Regions from separate parts of the Streptomyces sp. NPDC003327 genome, predicted to be linked through region 1. Evidence: riboswitches for the same ligand, from Rfam matches in the RefSeq annotation. Region 1 holds a riboswitch; each other region holds the start of a gene.

Region 1 (6,666 bases):
GCTGGACGATGCTCCAGGCGGCCCGCAGGGGGCTCTTCGCCCAGATGGTCGTGGTCCCGCTGCTCCAGCGGCACCACATCCTCACCCAGGTCTCCGGGGACCAGCTGGAGGTGATCAAGCTGATCCCGCCGCTCGTCGTCGACGAGGCGGACGTGGACCGCTTCGTGACCGCGTTCACGGCCGTCATGGACGAGGCGCACGGCGGTGGCGGACTGATGTGGGACTTCGGGAAGACGCTGGTCAAGCAGGCCGTCGCCCAGCGCTGACCAGGCGGTCGCCCCGTGCTGACCGGGCCGTCGCCCAGCGCTGACCGGCCGTCGCACGGGTCTTTTGCCTCTGGGGCAAGAAACTTGCCTCAGAGGCATGATTCTGGCGCAATGGGCGCATGGACCACCTCTCCGGGGATACCTCCCCGGACCCCGTCGCCCCCGACGTCCTGCCCGACGTCGCCCCGCAGCTGCGCGGGCTGCGCCGCCGCAGGGGGCTCACCCTGGAGGCCGCGGCCCAGCGGGCCGGGCTCTCGCCGGCCCACCTCTCCCGTCTGGAGACGGGGAACCGGCAGCCGTCGCTGCCGATGCTGCTCGCCCTCGCCCGTATCTACGGTACGACGGTCTCCGAGCTGCTCGGCGAGGCGCCGCCCGAGCGGGACCCGGTCGTCCGGGCCGGCAGGTCGGAGCCGGTCGAGGCCGACGGCTGGATCTACCGGCAGGCGGGCGGCGCCGGACGCGCGATGCAGTGCCTGCGCGTCCACGTGCCGTACGCCACCCGGGCCGACATCGTGCGCGTCCATCCCGGCGAGGAGTGGCTCCACGTCCTCGAAGGGCGGGTGCGTCTCGCGCTCGGCGAGGCCGTCCACGTCCTCGATCCCGGGGACAGCGCGCACTTCGACTCGCTCACCCCGCACCGGATCGGCGCCGTCGGCCGCTCCGGAGCGGAGGTCCTCTTCGTCCACACCCTGATGCAGAGCCCCGCCGCCGAGCTGTGCCTCGGCGACGGGACCCCGCACCGGCGCTGACACCCGAAAGGTGCTGCCATGTCCGAGAAGTCCGCTCCGGTCACCGGCGAGGAACGCGGTGGCGGGAAGTTCCCCAAGGGGCTCGTGCTCCGCCTCTTCGCCTACCTCGTCGCCGGACACCTCTTCGCCGGCTTCCTCTACCTGCTCTTCATGCTCGGCGGGCAGAACCAGTAGGGGGCGGGCCCGGCGGGATCCGGAGGAGACGCCTACACCTCCGTGAGCAGCCGCTCCCGCAGTCGCTCACGGGTCTCCGGGGCCAGCTTCAGGCCCTCGGTGAGGTAGGCGTCCACCGATCCCCAGGTCGCCTCGATCGTCTCGAACGCGGCCCGCAGGTACTCCACCCGCGCGTCGAAGAGCGGGCTCAGCAGCTCCATCACCTCCGGAGACATCGCGTCCGGGGCGGTGGAGCTGCGGCGCACCTTGTAGCGGCGGTGCGGGGCGTTCGACTTCACGTAGTCCGCCTCGATCGCCTCCCGCTCGACGCCCACGGCGAGCAGGGTGATCGCGACCGAGAGTCCGGCCCGGTCCTTGCCGGCCGCACAGTGCATCAGGGCCGGAACGCTGTCGTCGGCCATCGCGTGCAGGACCCGGCTGTGCTCGACGGTCCGCTCGACAATCATCTTCCGGTACGAATCGGACATACGGGCGGCGGCCTTGCCGTCGCCCAGGATCTCCCGGAGCTGGGCGAGGTTCCCCCCGCGGACCAGCTTCCAGAACTCCTTGCCGTCGGCCGGGTCATTGAGGGGGATGTTCACGTTCCGGACGCCGGGAAGCTCGACGTCCGCTCCCTCGACCTTCCGGTCCGCCGCGTTGCGGAAGTCGAAGACCGTGTGGAGCCCCAGGGTCGCGAGGAAGGCGGCGTCCTCCTCGGTGGCGTGCGCGAGGTGGCCGCTGCGGAAGAGGCGCCCGGGGCGCACCCGCCGGCCGTCCGTCGTCGGCAGCCCGCCAACGTCCCGGAAGTTGCGGACCTCGACGAGGCCGGGCTCGTTCGCATCGACGGGCGGGACCTGAGGCAGCTGCTGCGTCACGGATGCTCCTGGGGGTAGGCGTTCGAGTGCCCGACGCAGGGTCGGTTCATCGGACAATCATCCAGGTGGGGACCGCGTGGCGCACCCCCTCGGCTGCGAATAGGGCGATCTGTCCGAATTGAGGGGATAGGGGTAACGCGCCCTGGTTATGGGCGAGATGGGCTCCCGCGCGTGAGCAGGGTCATAGAAGTGACGGATCGTGGCCGACCCCCCGCGCCAATTCCCCTGCGGAAAAGGGAAATCGAAGCTCCGCCATCGACGGAGGGTGACCGGAATTCCCGCCGCGAAGATCGGCAAGGAATGGCTCCGGAAAAGGGCGGCTTGTTCCCGCCCACCCGCTCGTCTAGCGTCACGCTCACTCCGGTCGGACCGCCGAATCCTGCCACCGTCCGGAATTCATCCCCATCCCGTTGCGTGGCAGGAGCGGGGGACCCAGGAAGTACGCCGGTCCCGCGACGCAGGACGGCTCGGGGTGAAGCCGCGCGAGAGCGCGGCCGGGCATCTCCAGTCCGAACCCGACAGCTCACCTCGCAGGCGCCGGAGAGGAATTCGCCATGCCCGCGAAGGGTAAGCACCGCCGCACCAGGACCAACCCCCTCACCCGTGGCTTCGTCGCCGCCGGCACCGGAGGCGCCGTCGTCGCCCTCCCGCTGCTCGGTGCGACCGGCGCCCACGCCGCCGAGCAGGCCGCCCCGGCCGCCGCCACCGCCCGCACCGTCGCCTCCGTGGCCGCCGCCCAGACGAAGGCGCCCGCCGCCGCGCCCAAGGCCGCCGCCCCGAAGACGTACACCGTCGTCAGCGGCGACTACCTGTCCAAGATCGCCGTCGAGCACGACATCGCCGGCGGCTGGGAGCAGCTGTACCAGGACAACCGGCGCGTCATCGGCGGCGACCCCTCGCTGATCCTGCCCGGCATGGAGCTCACCCTCGGTGTGAAGAACACCGCCGCCGCTCCGAAGGCCGCCCCCAAGAGCGCCGCTCCGAAGGCCGCCCCCAAGAGCTCCTCGCCGTCCTCCGACGAGACCCGCGCTTCCCGCGACAGCGAGCGCGACCCCGCCCCGGCCGCCACCTCCGCTTCCTCCGGCAGCACTCAGGGCGGCTCCGAGACGGCCTCCTCCGGCTGGGTCGCCCCCGTCGGCGGCGGCGTCTCCACCCCGTACCGCGCCTCCGGCTCCATGTGGTCCTCCGGCTACCACACCGGCGCCGACTTCATCGCCTCCTCCGGCACCACCGTCCGCGCCGTCGGCGCCGGCACGGTCGTCTCCGCCGGGTGGAGCGGTGCCTACGGCAACGAGGTCGTCATCCAGCACGCCGACGGCAACTACTCGCAGTACGCGCACCTCTCCTCCCTCTCCGTCTCGGCCGGACAGTCCGTCAGCGGCGGCCAGCAGATCGGCCTCTCCGGCTCGACCGGCAACTCCACCGGCCCGCACCTGCACTTCGAGATCCGGACCTCGCCCAGCTACGGCTCGGACATCGACCCGCTGGCGTACCTGCGCCAGCACGGCGTCTCCCTCTGACCCGACGTCTCCCTCCGCTGCGACGCAGGCGCACATCCCCGACGGCCCGGCACACCCCTGTGCCGGGCCGTTCGGCGTGCCTGACCTATTCCGCCTTGGGGGAATCTTTATCGGTGGCATATATCACCCGCCGTCAACCCCTCCTTACGGTCGCGTAGGTCACAGCCGAAAGGGAAGGATGTGCTCCCGTGGCAGACGATTCGACATCAAGAGACAGAGACGCATTCGGGTCGTACGCGGCGATCGGTGACAGCTTCACCGAGGGCGTCGGAGACCCGGGACCCGACGGTGCGTACGTCGGCTGGGCGGACCGGTTCGCGGTCCTGCTCGCCGACCAACTGCCGGAGCACGAGGCCTTCCGCTACGCCAACCTGGCCGTACGGGGACGCCTCCTGGACCAGATCGTCGCGGAACAGGTCCCGCGCGCCAAGGAACTCGCCCCCGACCTGGTGACCTTCTGCGCGGGCGGCAACGACATCATCCGCCCCGGCACCGACCCCGACGACGTCGCCGAGCGCTTCGAGCGCGCCGTCGCCGACCTGACCTCCGCCGTCGGCACGGTCATGGTCACCACCGGCTTCGACACCCGCGACGTGCCACTGCTCAGACACCTGCGCGGCAAGATCGCCACCTACACCGCCCACGTCCGGGCCATCGCCGACCGCTACGACTGCCCGGTCCTCGACCTCTGGTCGCTCCGGTCGGTGCAGGACCGGCGCGCCTGGGACGACGACCGGCTGCACCTCTCGCCCGAGGGCCACACCAGGGTCGCGCTGCGCGCCGCCCAGGTCCTCGGCCTGCCGGTGCCCGCCGACCCGGACCAGCCGTGGCCGCCGGTGCCGCCGCGCGGCACCCTCGAGGTCCGCCGCGACGACATCAACTGGGCGCGGGAGTACCTCGTCCCCTGGATCGGCCGGCGGCTGCGCGGCGAGAGCTCAGGGGACCACGTCGAGGCGAAGCGCCCCGACCTCATGCCCCTGTAGCGGAGGCACGGCGGGGATCCGCTCCAGGACCCCGCCGGCGAACACGTCGTACAGCGGCAGCGTCTCCAGGTGGACGTAGCCGATGTGACAGTCGCAGACGGCGAGGGGGCAGACGCGCGGCCGCAGCGCGGCACGGTACGAACCGTCGTACAGGTTGCCGAGTTCGGCCCTGACGAAGTGACAGCGCCGCACCGTCCCCTCGCCGTCCACCGACACCACCGACTCCCCGGTGCGGCACGGCAGCCCGCCCGAGCGGTGCGGACGCCGGCTGTACGGGAAGAGCGGGTCGACCGCCGTCCAGGCCGCGGCCTCCGCGTCGGTGTACGTGCGCCCCTCCGCCGCGTTCACCCACAGGTAGACGTGCGGCGGCAGCTCGGCGCGCAGCCGCAGCGCCTCCGTGTGGTGCTCCGGCAGGCCGACGATCCCCACGCTGAACCGCACCCCCCGCTCGGCCAGCTCGCCGCACTTGGCGAGGAACCGCCCGTACGGCGTCTGGCCCGGGTGGTACGTGCACCACAGCGCGACCGTCTCCGGGTCCGCGTCGGCCAGCCACTCCGTGCGGCAGCTGAGGTTCGTCTGGATCGCCACCCGCTCGACGTGCGGTAGCCGGGACAGCTCGACCAGCGCACGCCGGTACCAGGAGCGGACCAGGCCCTCCCCCCACGGCGTGAACAGGACACGCAGCCGGTCGCCGCTCTGCTCGGCCACCCAGCCGGTGAAGCGTTCGAGCGCGGCCCGGTCGGCGCGCAGCTGCTCGCGGCTGTCCCGGCGCTTGGCGAAGGGGCAGTACGGACAGTCGAAGTCGCAGGAGGAGAGCGGTCCCCGGTAGAGCAGGGTCAGGTCCACCGCCGCCCCCTACTTCGGCTCGTACGCGGCCATCGCGGCCCGTACGGCGGGGGAGAACAGCTCGGGGCCGAGCGCGTCCGAGTGCGCCAGGCCCTCGGCGGAGAGCCGCAGCAGCCCCGCGGGCGCCCCGGTGTCCAGCCACCCCAGGCGCTCGAAGCGGGCCAGCTCCGGCCCGAAGTCCGCGAACGGCGAGCCGCCGAACCGCTCCTCGTACCCGGCGAGCGGCATCCCCTCGGCCTGGAGCAGCGACTGCAGGAGGTGGCGGCGCCGGGCCTCGTCCCCGTCGACCCGCCGCCCGACCTCCGCGCGCGAGAAGTCCTCGGTCCCGGTGTAGACGTCGATGATCGAGCGGACCTCCCGCATGTCGACGGCGTAGTCGAAGGAGTAGTGCAGGGCCGACGTGTACGAGCGGGCCCCGCAGCCCAGGCCGATCATGCCGTCGGTCTGGCAGGCGTAGTCGTCCGGACCGGCCGGACCGGCGTCCGCGCGCCGGAACATCCGCATGGACACCTGCTCGTAGCCGCGGGCCAGGAGGTGGTCCCGGCCGTGGCGGTAGAGCCGCAGCCGCCGCTCGTCCCACTCCCGGTCGGCGGCGGCCGGATCCTGGATCCGGCCCAGGCCGGTGAGCGGGCGCACGTACAGTGGGTAGAGGTACAGCTCCTCGGGCCGCCAGGCGAGCGCGGCGTCCAGGGAGAGGCGCCAGGACTCCTCGGTCTGGCCGTCGATGCCGTAGATGAGGTCGATGTTGAGGACCGGGACGCAGGTGTCCCGGATGCGGCCGAGTGCGGCCTCGACGTCCGCCCGGCGCTGCGGCCGGACCGCCGCCCGCGCCTCGGCCTCCACGAAGCTCTGCACCCCGATGCTGAGCCGGGTCGCGCCGCGCTCGGCGAGGACCGCGAGCCGGTCGGCGGTGGCCGTGGCGGGCGAGGTCTCCACCGACAGCGGCACCGCCCGCAGGTCCGCGCCCATGCGCTTCTCCACGATGTCGCAGAGCCGCTCCAGCTCGGCGGCGGTCAGGAAGGTGGGCGTGCCGCCGCCGAACGCGGCCGTGGCGAACCGCACCGGGGCCGCGTCGCCCAGGGCGTCGCGCACGGCAGCGGCCTGCCGGTCGAGCGCGTCGAGGTAACGGCCGGTCAGCCCGTCCGGTGCGCCGATCCGGGTGAAGAGGTTGCAGAAGCCGCAGCGGACCTCGCAGAACGGTATGTGGGCGTAGAGCGAGAGCGCGTCCTTCGGCTCACCGGCCCAGAGCTCCGCGAGCGCGGGACGGTCGTCGA
Region 2 (6,666 bases), on a different contig from region 1:
ATGACGCTCCCCGGTGCCCGGGTCACCCTGCGGCAGCCCGCCCTGGACGAACCGGCGCGGGGACAGATCGACGACCTCGACCTCCAGGCACGCGAGCTGCTGCGGCTGCGCGCCCTGATGACCGGACTCCTCGCCGGGCACACCGGCAGGACCCGCGAGCAGGTCGAGGCGGACCTCGACCGCCTCACCGTCCTCGACGCGCAGGGGGCGGTCGCGTACGGGCTCGTCGACGCCGTGGTCGCGAACCGGCGGCCGCCCGCCGGACTCGCGGCGCGGTGAGCCGGCCGTGCTCCCGGAGCTGCCGCCACTGCCCGCGCTGACGCGCGCCGAGGGCGAGTTCATCGACGCGTACCTCGAAGTCGTCGACCTCCTGGGGAGGATCAATCCATCCAGGTCAACGCATACCTATGGGGCACTGCGAGCGGCACAAGCCCTGGTGGGGCGGTCGCAGGCACTGTGCGAGGCGCTGACGCTCATGCATGTGCGGGGCGAGAGCGAGGTCCACACCGGCACATTGGCCGATGCGCTACGGGTGTTGGACGGGGAGCGCCGGGCGGGCCGGGTCACCGTGCCGCCGTCGCGCGCGAGTTGACATTCCGGCGTGTCGTGTCGAGCCCCGGACGGCCGACGCGGACCGCAGAAACCCTCCCCCGTTCGGCGTAGTCGACGAGTCGACATATGGCTCGGGTGAGTTGCACAACAGGTGTACGCATCTGGCGGAATGAGCCATTCCACTGCTGGTGCGGGGCTCATCGGCCAAACCTCCGAAGATCACGAAACCCGCTTGTCCACCCGTATGGATCAGTCGTGAGGAGCCTCACAAATGGCCGTTTCCGCTCGGTTTTCGCCCATGTCGTGGGTCAAGATCCCTCACGACGACAAGCCCCCGCCAGCCGCGGCGGGGCGGTCCGGGCGGACGCCGAGTCCTGCCGCTGTCCCGGACGTCTGGTCGACAGGATTGGATCGGCAGGAGTGGAGGACCCGAGCAGTACGGGACGTCCGCGTCGTACACCGCGGTGTACGACACGGGGCCGTTCCTCGGGGTGAAGCCGCATCCGCGGCCGGGCATCTTCGCCTGCCCGAACCCGACAGGTCATCCTTCACAGGCGGCTGACGAAGGGTTGCGCATGACTGCGCAGACGCATGTCCCGTCCCTGCTGACCCGGGCCGGAGCCGTCTCGGCTCTCACCCTCGCCGCCGTCGGCGGCACCCTGCTCGCACCCGGTGCGGCACCCGAGGCCCAGGCAGCCACCGCACACGCCAACAAGGCACTGAGCGTCGCCGCGTCCAAGAAGGGATCGCCCTACCGGTACGGAGCCGCGGGACCCACCCGGTTCGACTGCTCCGGCCTGGCGCTCTACGCGTACAAGCAGGCGGGCAAGACGCTGCCGCGCACCGCGCAGCAGCAGTACAACACCACCCGGCACGTCTCCGCGTCGAGCCGACAGCAGGGGGACCTGGTCTTCTTCCACTCGGGTGGAAGGGTCTACCACGTGGGGATCTACGCCGGCAGCAACAAGATCTGGCACTCGCCCAAGGCGGGCTCCTGGGTGAAGCTCGACCGGATCTGGACGTCCAAGGTCTACTACGGCCGCGTCCGGTGACGTCGGGCCGGGGGGAGGAGCCCGGCCGACGTGAGCCGTGGACCGGCCGGGGCCCCGGCCGGTTCAGCAGGTGACGACCGGGGCGGCGGCCGTCCACGGGAGGGTGATCGCGACCGTCTTGCCGCCCTCCTCGGTCGGCGTGACGGAGAGACGGCCGCCCGCCTCGGCCGTCAGGACGCGGATGATGGCCATGCCCCGGCCGTTGTCCTGCTGGACCGCCGCCGGGAGGCGGCGGGGCCAGCGCGGATGGCTGTCGGTGACCCCGATCCGCAGGACCTCCTCCCGGTCGAGCCGCACCTCCACCGTGAAGGTGGGCGACTGGCCGAACGTGTGCTGGACGGCGTTGGTGGCCAGCTCGGAGACGATCAGCCGGATCGCGTCGGCGGTCTCCGTCGCGTCGTCGAGTCCCCACCCCGTGAGGACCTCCGCGACGTGCCGCCGGGCCCGGGAGACCGAGGCCGGGTCGCTCGGCAGCGTGAGGGTTGCTTCCTGGTGGTCCGCCATGGCGCCGCTGTCCCTTTCCCGCCGGGGCCGAAGGCGCCCCGGATCGCGCTTCGCGCCAGAGTGCCATCGATCACACGGCCCCGAGGGGCGTTCTACCGAGATATGTACATATCTGTCGCCCGAAGCGGTGAACTCTGCGCAGTCAAGGCCCCTTTGGGGATCCGGCGCGGGTCGTCACCGGAGCGGCGCCGTCCGCAGGATCGTGGCGACCGCGCTCTCGATCTGCGCGTCGGTCAGGTCGGCGCGGGCGGTCAGCCGCAGCCGCGAGATGCCGTCGGGCACGGACGGCGGCCGGAAGCAGCCGACGGCCAGGCCCTGTTCGCGGCAGTCCGCCGCCCAGCGCAGCGCGGCCTCCGGGGACGGCGCGTGCACCGAGACGACGGCCGCGTCCGGCCGGGCCGCGGTGAGCCCGGCGTCCGTGAGCAGCCGGTGCAGGGTCGTCGCGACCGTACGGACCCGCGCGGCACGCCCCGGTTCGGCCGCTATCAGCCGCAGGCTCGCGAGGGCGGCCCCCGTGGCGGCCGGGGCGAGCCCGGTGTCGAAGATGAAGGTGCGGGCCGCGTTCACCAGGTGCTCGATCACCCGGGCCGGGCCGAGGACGGCGCCGCCCTGGCTGCCCAGCGACTTGGAGAGGGTGAGGGTGGCCACGACGTCCTCGTCGCCGGCGAGTCCTGCCTCGTGCAGGGCGCCCCGGCCGCCGTCGCCGAGGACGCCGAAGCCGTGGGCGTCGTCCACGACGAGCCCGGCGCCGTGCTGCCGGCAGGCCTCCGCGAGCGCGCCGAGCGGCGCCCGGTCGCCGTCGACGGAGAAGACGGAGTCGCTGACGACGAGCGCCCGGCGCCCGGGGTGCGCTTCCAGAGTCTTGCGTACGGCCTCGGGGTCGGCGTGCGGGACGACCGCGCTCTCGGCGCGGGCCAGCCGGCAACCGTCCACGATGGAGGCGTGGTTGGCCGCGTCGGAGACGACGAGGGCGTCCCGCCCGCCGAGCGCGGTGAGCGCCGCCAGGTTCGCGGTGTAGCCGGACGAGAAGACGAGCGCCGCCTCGAAGCCGCAGAAGGCGGCCAGTTCGCGTTCGAGCTCCGCGTGCAGCCGGGTCGTGCCCGTGACGAGACGGGAGCCGGTGGAGCCGGCGCCCCAGCGCCGTGCCGCCTCGGCCGCCGCGCCGGTGACCTCCGGGTGCCGGGTGAGGCCCAGGTAGTCGTTGCCCGCCAGGTCGAGCAGCTCCGACTCGGCCGCCCGGGGCCGCAGCGTACGGACGAGTCCGGCCTCGGCCCGGCGCCGCGCCTCCCCCTCGGTCCAGTCGAACGCGGTGCGGCGCGGGTCGGCGGCCCGCGTCTCCTCGGCCTGTGGCATGCGGCGTTCCTTTTGTAGGCAGCGCACAGACACTAGCCGGAGGTCGCGGGCACCGGGGTGTGGTCATGCACACACCTCCTTCGGCGTCGTTTGTTCGGATCCTCCTTGGCCCGGGGGTGTGCCGTAGGCGAGGATCAGCGCTTATGGACCTGCTGAACACGCTGGTGGAGAAGGGGCTGCGGCGCGAGCTGCCGACCCGTGAAGAAGCGCTCGCCGTGCTGGCGACCTCCGACGACGAACTGCTCGATGTGGTGGCCGCGGCCGGCAAGGTGCGCCGTCAGTGGTTCGGCCGCCGGGTGAAGCTCAACTACCTCGTCAACCTGAAGTCCGGGCTCTGCCCGGAGGACTGCTCGTACTGTTCCCAGCGGCTCGGCTCCAAGGCCGAGATCCTGAAGTACACCTGGCTGAAGCCGGACGAGGCCTCGCAGGCCGCCGCCGCGGGCGTCGCGGGCGGCGCCAAGCGGGTCTGCCTGGTGGCCAGCGGCCGCGGCCCGACGGACCGGGACGTCGAGCGCGTCGGCAGGACGATCGAGGCGATCAAGGAGCAGAACGAGGGCGTCGAGGTCTGTGCCTGCCTCGGTCTGCTCTCGGACGGCCAGGCGGAGCGGCTGCGGGACGCCGGCGCCGACGCGTACAACCACAACCTGAACACGTCCGAGGGGACGTACGGGGAGATCACCACCACCCACACCTACGCGGACCGGGTGGACACCGTGCGGAAGGCGCACGCCGCCGGTCTGTCGGCCTGCTCGGGCCTCATCGCGGGCATGGGCGAGACCGACGAGGACCTGGTCGACGTGGTGTACGCGCTGCGCGAGCTGGACTCGGACTCGGTGCCGGTCAACTTCCTGATCCCCTTCGAGGGCACGCCGCTCGCCGAGGAGTGGAACCTCACCCCGCAGCGCTGCCTGCGCATCCTGGCGATGGTCCGGTTCGTCTGCCCGGACGTCGAGGTCCGGATCGCGGGCGGCCGCGAGGTGCACCTGCGCTCGATGCAGCCGCTGGCCCTGCACATCGCGAACTCGATCTTCCTCGGCGACTACCTGACCAGTGAGGGCCAGGCGGGCAAGGCCGACCTCGACATGATCGCCGACGCGGGCTTCGAGGTGGAGGGCGCGGGCACGACGACCCTGCCGGCCCACCGCGCGGACGCCCTCGCCGCGGCCGGTGCCGGTGCGGCGAGCGCCGGGGGCTGCGGTTCGCAGGCCGCCGCGGCCGGCTGCGGTGCGCACGCGGAGGAGGGCGGCGGCTGCGGTCCCTGCGGCGGTCACGCGGCGCCGGAGGCGCCCGCCGCGGCGGGCCAGGCCCGGACCGACCTGGTGGCCGTGCGCCGCCGGGGCGCCGGCACGGACCTCGCCCCGAACGCGTAGCGGCGGCCATGCGCAACGACGAACTGATCGCCCTCGACCGGGCGCACGTCTGGCATCCGTACGGCCCCATGCCGGGCCGCACGGACCCGCTGGTCGTCGCGTCCGCGTCGGGCGTACGGCTGCGGCTCGCCGAACCGGTCGAGGGGCAGGCCGAGTTGATCGACGGCATGTCCTCCTGGTGGTCGGCGGTCCACGGCTACAACCACCCGGTCCTCAACGAGGCCGTGCGGGACCAGCTGGGCCGGATGAGCCACGTGATGTTCGGCGGGCTCACCCACGAGCCTGCCGTCCGGCTCGCCACCCGGCTCGTCGAGATCACCCCCGAGCCGCTGCGGCACGTCTTCCTCAGCGACTCGGGCTCGGTCTCCGTCGAGGTCGCCGCCAAGATGTGCCTCCAGTACTGGCGCTCGCTCGGCCGCGGCGGCAAGCGGCGGCTCCTCACCTGGCGGGGTGGCTACCACGGGGACACCTGGCAGCCGATGTCGGTGTGCGACCCCGGGGGCGGCATGCACGAGCTGTGGTCCGGGGTGCTCCAGCGGCAGGTGTTCGTGGACGCGCCGCCCGCCGCGTACGAGGAGTCGTACGCCGAGCTGCTCAGGACCACGATCGCCGCCCACGCCGACGAGCTGGCCGCGGTGATCGTGGAGCCGGTGGTGCAGGGCGCGGGCGGGATGCGCTTCCACGACCCGGCGTACCTGCGGGTGCTGCGGGAGGCGTGCGACGCCCACGACGTGCTGCTCGTCTTCGACGAGATCGCGACCGGCTTCGGACGGACGGGCACGCTCTTCGCCGCCGACCAGGCCGGGGTCTCGCCCGATGTGATGTGTGTGGGCAAGGCCCTGACCGGTGGTTATCTGTCGATGGCCGCGACGCTGTGCACGAGCCGGGTCGCCGAGGGCATCTCCCGCGGCGAGGTCCCGGTCCTCGCGCACGGGCCGACGTTCATGGGGAACCCGCTGGCCGCCGCCGTGGCCTGCGCCTCCATCGACCTGCTGCTCTCGCGGGACTGGGCCGTCGACGTCAAGCGCATCGAGGCCGGGCTGCGCGAGGGCCTCGCCGGGGTGGCCGACCTGCCGGGCGTGCGCGAGGTGCGGGTGCTCGGCGCGATCGGCGTCGTCCAGCTCGACCACGAGGTCGACATGGAGGCCGCCACCCGGGCCGCCGTGCGCGAGGGCGTGTGGCTGCGGCCGTTCCGCGACCTCGTCTACACGATGCCGCCGTACGTGACGGGCGACGCCGACCTGGCCCGCGTCTGCGCGGGGGTCCGGGCGGCGGCGGCAGCGGGCTGACGGGGGCCGTCGGCCCTCCCCGGGCGGGCCGACGGACCCGCGGTCCCGCCCGGGGAAACAACACTGGACAGGACAGGAGAGGTACACGCGTGAGCGTCATCGTCGTCAGCGGGACCGGGACGGAGATCGGCAAGACGGTCGTCACCGCGGCCGTCGCGGCCGTCGCCACGGCCGCCGGGCGTACCGTCGCCGTGCTGAAGCCCGCGCAGACCGGCGTCACGGCCGGGGAGCGGGGTGACGCGGACGAGGTCGTACGGCTCTCTGGGGCGGCCGGCTCCGCCGAGCTGGGGCGCTTTCCGGAGCCGCTCGCTCCGGGCACGGCCGCCCGGCGGGCCGGGCTCGCGCCGGTGGGCCCCCGTCAGGTCGCCGACGCGGCCCGGGAGCTGGCGGCCTCGTACGACCTGGTCCTCGTGGAGGGCGCGGGCGGCCTGCTGGTCCGCTTCGACGAGGAGGGCGGCACGCTCGCGGACGCGGCGGCCCTGCTGGGCGCGCCGGTCCTGGTGGTCGCCCCCGCCGGTCTGGGGACGCTCAACTCGACGGCCCTGA
Region 3 (6,666 bases), on a different contig from region 1:
AGGCCCAGCTGGAGCGCGAGTGGCTCGACCGGCTCGGCACGGTCGCGGGCCGCGCCGACGAACTGTGCCGGTTCGCCGTGCTGTTCGGCGACCCGCAGCTCGCCCTCACCGCCGTCGACCGCGTCCTCGACGTCACCGCCGAGGAGGTGCGGGCCGTCGCCGCGGCCAGGCTCCGGCCCGACAACCGCGCGGTGCTGGTCTACGAGCCGGTGACCGCGGAGCAGAGCGACAGCGACGAGGAAGAGGGAGCGGACCAGTGACCGACGCTGCCGTGTCTTTGACCAGCATGGACTTCCACCCGCAGCCCCGGCCGGGCACCGCGAGGCCGTGGGCCTTCCCGGCTCCCGAGCGCGGCACCCTCGCCAACGGCCTGACGGTGCTCCGCAGCCACCGCCCCGGCCAGCAGGTCGTGGCCGTCGAGATCTTCCTCGACGCCCCCCTGGACGCCGAGCCCGACGGCCTCGACGGCGTCGCCACGATCATGGCCCGCGCGCTCTCCGAGGGCACCGACCAGCGCAGCGCCGAGGAGTTCGCGGCCGAGCTGGAGCGCTGCGGCGCCACCCTCGACGCGCACGCCGACCACCCGGGCGTACGGGTCTCCCTCGAGGTCCCCGTCTCCCGGCTGCCCAAGGCGCTCGGCCTGCTCTCCGAGGCCCTGATCGCGCCGGCGTTCCTTGAGACCGAGATCGAGCGCCTGGTGGGCAACCGCCTGGACGAGATCCCGCACGAGACGGCCAACCCGTCCCGCCGCGCCGCCAAGCAGCTCTCCAAGGAGCTCTTCCCGGCCGACTCCCGGATGTCCCGGCCGCGTCAGGGCACCGAGGAGACCGTCGCCGCGATCGACGCCGCCGCCGTCCGTGCCTTCTACGAGGCGTACGTCCGGCCCGCCACGGCCACGGCCGTGGTTGTCGGCGACCTGACCGGGGTCGACCTCGACAAGGTCCTCGCCGAGACCCTCGGCGCCTGGGCGGGGGAGCCGGCCGAGCCGCGCCGGATGCCGCCGATCACCGCCGACGACACCGGACGGGTCGTCATCGTGGACCGGCCCGGCGCCGTCCAGACCCAGTTGCTCATCGGCCGGATCGGTCCGGACCGCCACGACGGCGTCTGGCCGGCGCAGGTCCTCGGCACGTACTGCCTCGGCGGCACGCTCACCTCCCGCCTCGACCGGGTCCTGCGCGAGGAGAAGGGCTACACGTACGGCGTGCGGGCCTTCGGCCAGGTGCTCCGCTCGGACGGCGAGGGCAACGGCGCCTCGATGCTCGCCATCAGCGGCTCCGTCGACACCCCCAACACCGGACCGGCCCTCGAGGACCTGTGGAAGGTGCTGCGCACCCTGGCGGCCGAGGGGCTCACCGACGAGGAGCGCGAGACCGCCGTGCAGAACCTGGTGGGGGTCGCGCCCCTCAAGTACGAGACGGCCGCCTCCGTCGCCGGGACGCTCGCCGACCAGGTCGAGCAGCACCTCCCGGACGACTACCAGGCGCAGTTGTACGCGCGGCTGGCCGAGACCGGCACGGTCGAGGCCACGGCCGCCGTCGTCCGGGCCTTCCCGGTCGACCGGCTCGTCACCGTCCTGGTGGGCGACGCCGCGCGGATCGAGGAGCCGGTGCGCGCCCTCGGCATCGGTGAAGTGACCGTCGTGACGGGCTGATTGACGCCCACCGCCCGGCTGGCGCCGGGCGCGAGAGGACCCCGATCCCTGCAAAGGTCGGGGTCCTTCGCATTGTCCGGATTGGCGGTAAGTGTGATCGTCTGCCCTGTGGCATGTCTTACAAAAGAGCGCGTCTGTTTGGTGATCGACAGTTGATCGGCCTAGCGTCGTGGGCGCTGTCCGTCCGTTGCACCCGCCGCATCCGCGGCATCGGACAGCGATCGCCGAGTCCCCGTCAGGCGCGAGCCCGGGGAGCCGGGGACCCACTCAGTCCCTGGGGTGAATCGGGCGCCTTCGCCTCGTGCGGAGGGGCTCGTAGGAGACCTTCCTGCTCCGAACCCGTCAGCTAACCCGGTAGGCGAGAGGGAAGGAAAGGATCAGCCTCTTGGCGTTCACCCGTGCCACCGGGAAGCATCGTGCTCCGAGCCGGATGGCGCGCCGCGGCGCGGGCATCGCCGGCGCGGCGACGCTCGCCACCACCGGCGTCATCGGCACCCTCGCCTCCCCGGCGCTGGCCGCCGACACGGACAACCACGGTTCCGTCGAGGACACCGGCCTCACCCGTGTGATCACCGAGGAATCCCTCGCGGACCGGGTCAGCGCCCAGGTCGACGCGCAGGAGAAGGAAGCCTTCGAGGCCGACGCCAAGGCGAAGGCGGAGGCCGAGGCGAAGCGCAAGGCCGAGGCCCGCGCCCAGGAGATCCGCGAGGCCCGCGAGCGTGCCGCCCGCGAGGCGGAGCGCCGCCGTCTGGCCTCCTTCCAGCTCCCGATCGCCGGCTCGTACGTCTCCACCGGCTACAAGACCGGCGGCTCCCTCTGGTCCTCCGGCAGCCACTCCGGCGTCGACTTCCACGCCTCCTACGGCAGCCGGGTCGTCTCCGTCGGCTCCGGCACCGTCGTCGAGGCCGGCTGGGGCGGCGCGTACGGCAACAACATCGTCATCCGGATGCACGACGGCACGTACACCCAGTACGGTCACCTCGCCTCCATCGACGTCCACGTCGGCCAGACCGTCGAGCCCGGCCAGCAGATAGGCGTCTCCGGCTCCACCGGCAACTCCACCGGGCCGCACCTCCACTTCGAGGCCCGCACGAGCCCCGACTACGGCTCGGACATCAACCCCGTCGCGTACCTGCGCGCCCGAGGCGTCAACGTCTGACGTCCGCCGCCGCCACATCCGTCGCGAAAGCCCCGGCTCGTACCGAGCCGGGGCTTTTCGTGTGGCCAGAAGATATACCTGCCCGGCGGCCGGGCATCGGAAATTCCGGTGTGCTGCAATAGAGTCGCGGCAGCAGGCGTCGAATTCGGTGCGCGGATCACAGGCGGAGGTCGGACATGCGCATTCCCGCGCATTCGGTATGCACGGCGATTCGGGACGACATCGTCTCCGGCGTCTTCGAGCGCGGCAGCCGGCTGACGGAGGAGCAGCTCGCCCGGCGGTACGGCGTCTCCCGCGTCCCGGTCCGTGAGGCCCTGCGCACCCTGGAGTCCGAGGGGTTCGTGGTGACCCGCCGTCACGCGGGCGCGCACGTCGCGGAACCCACCGAGCAGGAGGCGGCCGATCTGCTCGACGTCCGTGCGCTGCTGGAGCCGCTGGGCGCGGCGCGGGCGGCGCAGCGGCGCACCGACGCTCACCTCAAGGTGCTGCGCGGCCTGGTCAGGCTGGGGCAGGAGCGGGCCCGACGCGGCCAGGGCGAGGATCTGCGCTCCCTGGGCGGCTGGTTCCACGAGACGCTGGCGCAGGCGTCGGGGAGCCCGGCCCTGACGGCGCCGCTCACCCAGCTGCGGCACAAGATCGCCTGGATGTACGTGGTGGAGCAGCCCGCCCAGCCCGTGGAGGCCTGGGCCGAGCACGGCGCCATCGTGGACGCGGTCGCCCGCGGGGACGCCGAGCGGGCGCGGGCGATGACCGCGCTCCACGTGGAGCGTTCCCTCCCGCTGCATCGCCTCAAAAAGCCCGAGCGCGGCCGCGTGAGGGTTTCGCAACATGTCGTCAACACGGCGAGCGCCCGGAATTAACACGCGCACCGTATACAAAGAATGTGAAGGGAACGGGCTCTGTTCGTGCTGCCCGGGAATTCCCGCTGCCCGGACAAGAGCGCCGATAATCGGCTCGTGCCGGTGGCTCCGGAAAGCGGTGCCGAATAGCGGTGCCGGAAAAACGGTGTGGCCGGTACCGCCGGATTTCCGGCGGTACCGGCCACGATGGCTCTCGGGGGACGACCCGGGTCAGACGGTCTCGGGGAGCTCGTCGAGGCCCTCGGCCACCAGCTTCGCGAGACGGTCCAGGGCGATCTCGGCGCCCTCGGCCTCCGAGGCCAGCACGATCTCCTCGCCGCCCTGCGCGCCGAGGCCGAGCACCGCCAGCATGGACGCGGCGTTCACCGGGGTGCCGTCGGCCTTGGCGATCGTCACCGGAACGCCGGATGCCGTGGCGGCACGGACGAAGATGGAGGCGGGGCGGGCGTGCAGGCCCTCGGCCCACCCGACGTTGACGCGGCGCTCAGCCATGGTGTTGCCCTTCAAGTCTCAAGCGGGTTGTCTAGACCAGTCTCTCACGGGGTGCGGCGTGCTCGTACCGACCTCGGACCCGACCGGGCCGCCCTTCGGCCCTCTCACCTTGCACGGCACACCACCGACGCGCGACCGGTGCCCCTGTCGTACCCCGGCCGTACGCTTGCCCCATGCAGAGCGCCTCGGATCAGTCGGGAGCGGTGGAACAGCCCGCGCCACCGGAGCACGCCTACCCGGACCACTGGGAGGCGGACGTGGTGCTCCGCGACGGCGGCACCGCGCGCATCAGGCCCATCACCGCGGACGACGCCGACCGGCTGGTCAGCTTCTACGAGCAGGTCTCGGACGAGTCGAAGTACTACCGCTTCTTCGCGCCCTACCCCCGGCTCTCCGCCAAGGACGTCCACCGCTTCACCCACCACGACTTCGTGGACAGGGTGGGACTCGCGGCGACCGTGGGCGGGGAGTTCATCGCCACCGTGCGCTACGACCGGATCAACGCCCAGGGGCTGCCCGCCTCCGCCCCGGCCGACGAGGCCGAGGTCGCCTTCCTCGTCCAGGACGCCCACCAGGGCCGCGGAGTCGCCTCCGCCCTCCTCGAACACATCGCGGCCGTCGCCCGCGAACGGGACATCCGCCGCTTCGCCGCCGAGGTGCTCCCCGCCAACACCAAGATGATCAAGGTGTTCACGGACGCCGGCTACACCCAGAAGCGCAGCTTCGAGGACGGCTCCGTCCGGCTCCACCTCGACCTCGAACCCACCGACCGCTCCCTCGCCGTCCAGCGCGCCCGCGAACAGCGGGCCGAGGCCCGGTCCGTGCAGCGGCTCCTCGACCCCCGCTCCGTCGCCGTCGTCGGCGCCGGCCGCGCACCCGGCGGCGTCGGCAGGACCGTCCTGCGCAACCTCCTCGACGCCGGCTTCACCGGTCGGGTGTACGCGGTGAACGCCGCCCTGACCGACGACGGGCCGGCCGCACTCGACGGCGTCCCCGCCCACCCCTCCGTCGCCGCCATCGGCGAACCGGTCGACCTCGCCGTCGTCGCGGTGCCGGCCGAGCGCGTGCCGCAGGCCGTCGCCGACTGCGGCGAGCACGGGGTGCGGGGCCTCGTCGTCCTCTCCGCCGGGTACGCGGAGAGCGGCGCGGCCGGACGCGAGCGGCAGCGGGAGCTGGTGCGGCAGGCCCGCTCGTACGGGATGCGGATCATCGGGCCCAACGCCTTCGGGATCATCAACACCGCGGACGACGTCCGGCTCAACGCCTCGCTCGCCCCGCAGATGCCGGGCGCCGGGCGCATCGGGCTCTTCACGCAGTCGGGCGCGATCGGCATCGCGCTGCTCGCCGGACTGCACCGGCGCGGGGCGGGCCTCTCCTCCTTCATCTCCGCCGGCAACCGCGCGGACGTCTCCGGGAACGACTTCCTCCAGCACTGGTACGACGACCCCGGCACGGACGTCGTCCTGCTCTACCTGGAGTCCATCGGAAACCCCCGCAAGTTCACCCGGCTCGCCCGCCGCACCGCCGCCGTGAAGCCGGTCGTGGTCGTCAAGGGCGCCCGGCACAGCGGCAGCGCCCCGCCCGGCCACCGCGTCCCCGTCACCCGCATCCCGCACGCCACCGTCTCGGCGCTGCTCCGCCAGGCGGGCGTGATCCGCGTCGACACCGTCACCGAACTCGTCGACGCGGGGATCCTCCTCGCCGCCCAGCCGCTGCCCGCCGGACCCCGGGTCGCGATCCTCGGCAACTCGGAGTCGCTGGGCCTCCTCACGTACGACGCCTGCCTCACGGAGGGGCTGCGGCCGCTGCGGCCGCTGGACCTCACCACGGCGGCCGGGCCCGCCGACTTCCGGGACGCGCTCGCCGCCGCGCTCGCGGACGAGACGAGCGACGCCGTCGTCGTGACGGCCATCCCCTGGGTGGGGGAGAACGGCGCCACCGAGTCCGGCGACGGGGAGACCCTCGCCGCGTACCTCCGCGAGGCCGTCGCCTCCGTCCCCGGCCCGGCGAAGCCGGTCGTCGTCGTCCACGTCGAGATGGGCGCCCTCGCGGACGCCCTCGCCGCCGCCACGAGCACCCGCCCGTCCCCGCCCGGCGGCCCCGCGCCCGGCCGCCCCACGCCCGCCCCGGCGCCCCCGGCCGCGCCGGCACCCGCCCCCGCGGCCCCGTCGGAGCAGCCCGCTTCCCCCCACACCGACCCTGCCGCCGGGGCCGCCGAGGCCGCCGACCCGGGGTCGGCCGGTGTGCGGACCATCCCCGCGTACCCCGCCGCCGAGCGCGCCGTGCGGGCACTGGCCGAAGCCGTGCGGTACGGCCAGTGGCGGCGACAGGCGGCCGAGCCCGGACGGGTGCCCGAACTCGAGGACATCGACGAGGCCGGGGCCGCCGCCCTCATCGCGCGCGGGCTCGGCGACGCGCCGGCCGACGAGGGGCGCGGCGTCACCCTCGGCGCCGAGGAGGCCGGGGAGCTGCTCGGGCGGTACGGCATCAGGGTCCTGCCG

The links. Region 1 has a riboswitch for cyclic di-AMP ahead of ACWDVG_RS30280 (peptidoglycan DD-metalloendopeptidase family protein). Riboswitches for the same ligand answer to the same signal wherever they lie in the genome.
Region 2: it holds a riboswitch for cyclic di-AMP, as region 1 does, so the genes downstream of both, ACWDVG_RS09065 (C40 family peptidase) here and ACWDVG_RS30280 (peptidoglycan DD-metalloendopeptidase family protein) in region 1, are expected to answer to the same signal.
Region 3: it holds a riboswitch for cyclic di-AMP, as region 1 does, so the genes downstream of both, ACWDVG_RS16135 (M23 family metallopeptidase) here and ACWDVG_RS30280 (peptidoglycan DD-metalloendopeptidase family protein) in region 1, are expected to answer to the same signal.

The regions. Positions count from the first base shown of each region.
Region 1 covers NZ_JBSFSA010000069.1:9,625-16,290, reverse strand. Annotated here, with positions in the region: gene ACWDVG_RS30300 (aspartate aminotransferase family protein) at 1-266, shown strand, start outside; gene ACWDVG_RS30295 (helix-turn-helix domain-containing protein) at 386-1,015, shown strand; gene ACWDVG_RS30290 (DUF6126 family protein) at 1,034-1,189, shown strand; gene ACWDVG_RS30285 (tyrosine-protein phosphatase) at 1,222-2,043, opposite strand; cyclic di-AMP (ydaO/yuaA leader) riboswitch at 2,432-2,593, shown strand; gene ACWDVG_RS30280 (peptidoglycan DD-metalloendopeptidase family protein) at 2,598-3,563, shown strand; gene ACWDVG_RS30275 (SGNH/GDSL hydrolase family protein) at 3,752-4,546, shown strand; gene ACWDVG_RS30270 (STM4011 family radical SAM protein) at 4,499-5,392, opposite strand; gene ACWDVG_RS30265 (STM4012 family radical SAM protein) at 5,402-6,666, opposite strand, start outside.
Region 2 covers NZ_JBSFSA010000007.1:112,771-119,436, reverse strand. Annotated here, with positions in the region: gene ACWDVG_RS09075 (ATP-dependent Clp protease proteolytic subunit) at 1-279, shown strand, start outside; gene ACWDVG_RS09070 (hypothetical protein) at 287-592, shown strand; cyclic di-AMP (ydaO/yuaA leader) riboswitch at 1,000-1,124, shown strand; gene ACWDVG_RS09065 (C40 family peptidase) at 1,128-1,604, shown strand; gene ACWDVG_RS09060 (ATP-binding protein) at 1,668-2,108, opposite strand; gene ACWDVG_RS09055 (8-amino-7-oxononanoate synthase) at 2,283-3,461, opposite strand; gene bioB (biotin synthase BioB) at 3,605-4,831, shown strand; gene ACWDVG_RS09045 (adenosylmethionine--8-amino-7-oxononanoate transaminase) at 4,840-6,120, shown strand; gene bioD (dethiobiotin synthase) at 6,210-6,666, shown strand, end outside.
Region 3 covers NZ_JBSFSA010000016.1:76,208-82,873, forward strand. Annotated here, with positions in the region: gene ACWDVG_RS16125 (M16 family metallopeptidase) at 1-260, shown strand, start outside; gene ACWDVG_RS16130 (M16 family metallopeptidase) at 257-1,654, shown strand; cyclic di-AMP (ydaO/yuaA leader) riboswitch at 1,867-2,030, shown strand; gene ACWDVG_RS16135 (M23 family metallopeptidase) at 2,040-2,813, shown strand; gene ACWDVG_RS16140 (GntR family transcriptional regulator) at 2,990-3,673, shown strand; gene ACWDVG_RS16145 (HPr family phosphocarrier protein) at 3,884-4,165, opposite strand; gene ACWDVG_RS16150 (bifunctional acetate--CoA ligase family protein/GNAT family N-acetyltransferase) at 4,339-6,666, shown strand, end outside.